Linked DNA regions of Funiculus sociatus GB2-C1. The protein of the gene in region 1 interacts with the protein of each later gene in a pairwise test. Links are inferred from orthologs where the notes say so. Each region holds a gene or a part of one and is shown on either strand. Other genes may lie near its edges. The genes, in order: sfsA and NDI42_RS13585.

What was found.
Region 2: the proteins of sfsA (region 1) and NDI42_RS13585 interact in binary tests that used the Escherichia coli proteins (3 or more experiments, as listed by UniProt). The link is inferred for Funiculus sociatus GB2-C1 from one-to-one orthologs.

What each region holds. Positions count from the first base shown.
Region 1 is NZ_JAMPKJ010000035.1:51,132-54,354, reverse strand. Bases 195-3,090 are described here. They hold sfsA (DNA/RNA nuclease SfsA), read left to right. Parts: upstream 195-1,223; coding sequence 1,224-1,958; downstream 1,959-3,090. Other genes in these bases: NDI42_RS16950 (RidA family protein), read right to left, coding at 3,044-3,090; NDI42_RS16955 (NAD(+) kinase), read left to right, coding at 2,076-2,996; murJ (murein biosynthesis integral membrane protein MurJ), read right to left, coding at 195-1,083. Outside these bases: more of murJ, read right to left, coding at 1-194; more of NDI42_RS16950, read right to left, coding at 3,091-3,223. UniProt on the Escherichia coli protein: Binds to DNA non-specifically. Could be a regulatory factor involved in maltose metabolism.
Region 2 is NZ_JAMPKJ010000025.1:2,654-5,803, forward strand. What follows is about bases 257-3,079. They hold NDI42_RS13585 (glutamate-5-semialdehyde dehydrogenase), read left to right. Parts: upstream 257-925; coding sequence 926-2,233; downstream 2,234-3,079. Other genes in these bases: NDI42_RS13580 (diacylglycerol/lipid kinase family protein), read right to left, coding at 257-571; NDI42_RS13590 (bestrophin family protein), read left to right, coding at 2,419-3,079. In the rest of the region: more of NDI42_RS13580, read right to left, coding at 1-256; more of NDI42_RS13590, read left to right, coding at 3,080-3,150. UniProt on the Escherichia coli protein: Catalyzes the NADPH-dependent reduction of L-glutamate 5-phosphate into L-glutamate 5-semialdehyde and phosphate. The product spontaneously undergoes cyclization to form 1-pyrroline-5-carboxylate.

The DNA.
Region 1 (3,223 bases):
GAAAGCATAACGCTCATAAACCACGCGCACAATTGGCACTGCCAGAGTTACCATTAAGGCACTCAAAGGCAGCATGGTAACGGCAGTGAGGAGTATTCCCTGACGAATTCGCGCCTTGAGTTCAGTCCAATTTTCCGGGGCAGCCAGCCGCGAAAATATGGGCAGTAGCGGCACTAAAATTACATTGGAAATAATTCCCAGCGGCGTTTGCACTAAAAGCCCTGCATAGGTCATGGCTGCTGCTGCTTGGGGAATATAAGAAGCGAAAAATAAATCGGTGTAGAGGTTAATTTGCAGCATTCCAGAGGAAAGGGTTGCTGGCCCCATCACCTTGAGGACATCCTTAACTCCAGGCTGGTGCCAGTCAAAGCGCAGGCGTAATGTGCCCAAGCCAGCCCGCCATTGTGCCGACAGCTGGATTAACCACTGTAAGATCGCACCAGCAAGGGTTCCCCCAGCTAAAACTAATCCTCCTAGCTTGGCGTATTGGGGGGCGTTGATTTGGTCGCCGAGTTGCAGCGCTAAGATGCCGAGTCCGCCAATGACTGTAATGCTGGAGAATAAGGGACTAACGGAGGGCAACCAGTACATATCAGCGGCGTTGAGGGTGCCAAAGCCAATGCCGATGAGTCCAGCAAGGATTGCCATCGGAGCCATTATCTGTAATTGATCGATGGCGATCGCTTTCACTTGTATCCCGTAGGCTGTCTCGCTTAAACCCGGTGCGACCAGGTTAATGAAGACTCCGGCAAATACAATTAAAACGATGGTGACGATGAAGAGTATCCCTCCCACCAGTGTTGTAATGGTTTCCACCAAAGGTGCGGCTTCCGATTTGTCGCGCTTGGCTAAGACGCTGACAATGGCACTATGAAAAGGGCCATTGATGCCGCCCAGTAAGATCAACAAAAAGCCAGGGATGACATAGGCGTAGTTGTAGGCATCGGCGGTGACACCCACACCAAAAGCAGCTGCGATCGCTTGCTGGCGCACTAACCCAAAAACTTTACTAATCAGTGTGGCAATTGCCACAATCCCAGCAATTCCAGCTAGGGAACGAGCGGTTTTTTGCTTTTCAGTCACAAATGCTTAAAGATACCTCAAGAGACTCATTTTATTTAAACGCAAAGAATGCAAAGGTTAACGGTTTAGGTAGCAAAGGTTTGTCTGACTCTGCGATCGCCTAAGATTACCTTTGCGTTACTCTGCATTAAAAAACTACTATGGATTGGCTTTACCAATATCCAACTCTGTATCCGGGTGTCCTACTCAAACGTTATAAGCGGTTTTTTGCCGATATTGAGCTGGCGACTGGGGAAGTAATCACCGCCCACTGTCCTAATACTGGCCCAATGACGGCGGTTTCTACGCCTGGGAGTCCGGTGCAGGTGTCCTTCAGTGATAATCCTAACCGCAAGTTGCCTTATACCTGGGAAATGATTCAGGTTTGCGATACTGAACCAGCCTGGGTAGGAGTGAATACAGCTTTGCCAAATCGGGTGATTAAGTTGGCGTTGGAGAAGTTCCTGTTTCCATTAGGTAAATACAGTCTAATTCGCTTTGAAGTACCTTACGGGAAAGAGAAAAGCCGGGTAGATTTTTTGCTGACTGGCGATGAGTCTGACAGACCGATTTATCTGGAAGTCAAAAGTACAACTTGGGCGCAAGGTAAACTGGTGCTATTTCCCGATACGGTCACGACGAGGGGACAAAAGCACCTGCGAGAACTAACGGCGCTAATTCCCCAAGCGCGGGCGGTGATGCTTTATTTTATTAATCGTGGCGACTGTAACCAGTTTGCGCCCGGAGACATTGCCGATCCTTTGTATGGGGAGTTGTTGCGCGATGCTGTTTCCTTGGGCTTGGAGGTGTTACCTTGCCGTTTTGAAATTAACCCAGAGGGAATTCGCTACTTGGGGTTAGCTGATTTTATCCCATCAATGCCCAGCCCTGTCTAATTGTCGCTAAAAGAACATTACGAGGAGGAGTACCCTAGCTTAAGATAGGGAGGCGATCGCCCAAACGCAAAAATAAGCAAGCGCGATCGCGCTCTATAGGTTTAGGGTAAATAATCAGTGGAGCTGAAAAACGTTATTATTGCTCACAAAGCGGGAGATCCCCTAAGCCGCAGTTGGGCAGAAAAATGCGCTAGGCAACTGGAAAAACGCAATTGCCATGTTTTAATGGGGCCAAGTGGGGCGAAGGATAATCCCTATCCGGTTTTTTTGGCTTCCGCAATGCACCGCATCGATCTGGCGCTGGTGCTGGGTGGTGACGGGACAGCATTGGCAGCAGTTCGGCATCTATCTCCAGAGAGAATCCCTATTTTAGCGGTGAATGTCGGGGGACATCTGGGATTTTTAACTCAGCCATTTGAGGAATTTCAAGACACTGAGAGGGTTTGGGACAGGTTAGAGGAAGATCGCTATGCTATCGAACGCCGGATGATGTTGCAGGCGGCGTTATTTGAGGGCGATCGCACGAATATGGAACCGGTGAGCGATCGCTTCCTCGCACTGAATGAAATGTGCATCAAACCCGCCTCCGCCGACCGCATGATTACCTCGATATTAGAAATGGAAATTGACGGCGAGGTGGTCGATCAATATCAAGGGGATGGGCTGATTGTCGCAACGCCCACTGGTTCCACCTGCTACACCATCTCTGCAAACGGCCCCATCGTCCATTCTGGCATGGAAGCTATTACCGTCACCCCAATCTGCCCTTTGAGTCTCTCCAGTCGCCCAATTGTCATCCCCTCCGGTTCTGTGGTGAGCGTCTGGCCTTTAGCTGACTACGAATTAAACACTAAACTATGGATGGATGGGGTGATGGCAACTGCAATTTGGCCCGGACAGCGGGTAGACATCCGCATGGCAAATTGTCTGGCTAAGTTTATTATTTTGCGCGAAAACTATTCCTATTACCAAACGTTACGAGAAAAACTCCAGTGGGCAGGAGCTAGGATTCGGTATAGTAACAATCACCGCAATTAAATTATTGTGGCGTTTGTAAAAGCAGAAATAGGAATAGTGAATCGCTTTCACTCCATACAAACTGCATCAGCCTCTACCTCAATTAACATTGCCGGCTCAACGAGGGATTTTACTTCTATCATCGTTGAAGCTGGAGGATTTTCTCCAAAAAATTCTTTGTGCGCCTCACCAAATTCTCTCCAGCGAGAAATGTCTGTGACATACATCCGAGTTCGCACAACACAGCT
Region 2 (3,150 bases), on another replicon or contig:
GCAGCAAAAATCGCCGCCGAGAGGCAGGTTGAAGGATAGCCTCAGATATTGGACGGTCAAACTGGATATTTAGCCGTTGCGGTTTATAGCCAATTGCCAGTTGAGCAGCTTGGAGCATCCGACCCCAACGCCCACCTTTGATTTCTTCACCTAATGGAAACAGGGCTGCATCCAGTCCCACACCAGCCGCCTCAAAGAAGTAATTTTCATTGTTGGCTTGACCTACATCAATGCTTTTAATTTCACCGTGCGCCAACACAGCGCAAGCTTCAGCGACATCGGTTGGCAGGTTGAGGCTGCGGGCGATATTGTTATAGGTGCCTATGGGGATAATGCCGAGCGGAATTGGTGCGTGGATTAAGCCTTTGGCAACTTCGCTTACAGTTCCATCGCCACCACCGACAACAACCATGTCGTAGCCTTCTTCTACTGCTCGTTGTGCAATCAAGGAAGGTGACTCTGAAGCAGTAGTAAATGCGAGGTCAGCTCGAATATCTTGGGCTTCCATCCCCGCGATGATTTCGGGCAGCTTCATCGGGTTGGGCTGAGTATCGCCCGAAATCGGGTTCATGATCAGGCGAGCGCGCTTCATGTAAAGGTTGTTGCAGAGTGGGGAACTATTAGACTCGTAGAGCTGCTAGTTTTAGGTTCACCTTAGCACACACAACTAGCGGTTTTGGGTAGAATACCAAAGTTGCTAGACTAAAGCGCGATTGACTTAAGAAAGCCAAACTTTCAATAAGATTGATTTTGCACAATTATTTTGTACTGTGGCAGTGGCCACAATTCACCCTGTAGTAAAATTAAACTTTTATATCTCTGCAATTATCAACATCTAAAGGTGCCGTCAGGCAAGATGTAAGTAAAGGCATACAGAGATTTTTGACTAGACTTTGGCTTGCACGGCGGTACTCGATTCAATACTATGACTGCTTCCCAGATTGCTTCTTCATCCATAATTGACGACATTGCTCGACTCACCCGCGAAGCCGCACGTCAGCTGGCGGTTCTCTCAACTGATGCTAAAAATCAAGCAATCGTGGCGATCGCGATCGCGCTTGAAGCCGCAACATCTGAAATTTTGGCGGCTAACGCGGCTGATTGCAAGGCGGCGGAGGCGGAGGGAATTCCTAAACCGCTTTATGCTCGGTTAAAGTTGGATGAGACAAAATTGCAGGGCGCGATCGCGGGTGTGCGAGATGTGGGACGCTTGAGCGATCCTGTCGGCGCAGTCCAAATTCATCGGGAACTAGATACAGGTTTAATTCTCAAGCGCATAACTTGTCCTCTAGGTGTTCTAGGAGTGATTTTTGAAGCACGTCCGGATGCGGTAATGCAAATTTCTACTCTGGCGATTAAATCCGGCAATGGTGTCATTCTCAAAGGCGGACAGGAAGCAGTGCGTTCTTGCGAAGCTTTAGTAAAAGCAATTCGTCAAGGATTAACCCAAACTGGTATTAATCCAGATGTTGTGCAGTTGCTAACTACCAGAGAAGAAACGCTGGAATTGCTGAAGTTAGATCAGTATGTGGATTTAATTATTCCTAGAGGTTCTAACTCATTTGTCCGATTTGTGCAGAATAACACTCGGATTCCGGTCTTGGGTCATGCAGAAGGAATTTGTCATGTATATGTGGATGAAGCTGCTGATATTGAGAAAGCTGTAGCCATTACCGTAGATGCCAAAACCCACTATCCAGCCGCTTGCAATGCTTTAGAAACTCTGCTGGTGCATAACGCGATCGCTTCCGAATTTTTGCCGAAAGTTGCTAAATCTTTGCAAGAAAAAAATGTGGAATTGCGGGGAGATGAGAAAACCTGCCAAATTCTAGACATTGCAGCTGCTACAGAAGCAGACTGGGTGACAGAATACAGCGATTTAATTCTCTCTATTAAAGTTGTGCATTCCCTGGAGGACGCGATTAACCACATCAATACTTATGGCTCAAAGCATACAGATGCTATTGTGACCGAAAGTTCCGAAGCTGCTGCAACATTTCTTGCTCAAGTTGATGCTGCTGGTGTCTTCCACAACTGTTCCACTCGCTTTTCTGATGGCTTCCGCTACGGATTTGGCGCAGAAGTGGGAATTAGCACTCAAAAAATGCCGCCTCGTGGGCCAGTGGGTTTAGAAGGATTGGTGACATACAAATATCAAATTGTAGGTGATGGGCATATTGCCGCCTCCTACAGCGGTGCAGATGCCAAACCTTTTATCCATCGCGATTTGTAATCTCTCGTTCCCAAGCGGAGCCTGGGAATGCCAATCAGCCGACTTTCTACTAAGAAATTCGTATAGCCCTACGTTATAAGCTTGCGATTAAACTAGGACAATTTCGGAACCAGAGGGAGAGCCTTTACGAGTGTATTCCCTGGTTCTAGCCGGGGAGCGAAAGAATGGCTAAGGGCTAATAATTAATGATTAATGACGAATTAAACTGGTTTGCAATGGCTTTACAATTGCGGGGGTCAGTGGCTCCCATCATTTTTCCTCGTGTTTTGTTGTGCGGAGGATTTGGCTTTTTAATCTCTCTATTCTATTATTGGGGGTTACCAGTATCAGAGAATAGTTTGGCTAGCTTAGTTACTAATGTTGTCTACAACTTGGTATTAGGTTTATTATTAGTTTTTCGGACAAACACGGCTTACGATAGGTTCTGGGAAGGTAGGAAATCATGGGGTATTTTAGTTGTGAATGTCCGCAACTTAGCGCGTCAGATTCGGGTAGCGATCGCTACTACAGAACTGATAGATAAAGACAACAAAGATTCAACGCTGCGCCTATTGGGTGCTTTTGCGATCGCTACTAAATTACAGTTGCGCCAAGAACCGATAAGCGAGTTGGAAGATATAATTACCCCATCCCAATCGCTCAAGCTCAAAAGTGTGAAAAATCCCCCATTAGAAGTTGCTCTTTGGATTGGCGATTACCTACAACAGCAGTATAACCGAAATTTATTAAGTAGCAATCAGTTGATTGCTATGAACGAATTGCTAGATAAAATGGTAGAAGCTTTAACTGGCTGCGAACGCATTGTAAAAACGCCAATTCCTTTAGCTTATTCTATCTACCTCAAGCGATTATTGCTAATATATTGCTTTTTGTTACCTTTTCAATTAGTTGCAAAATCGGGATGGTGGACAGGTATA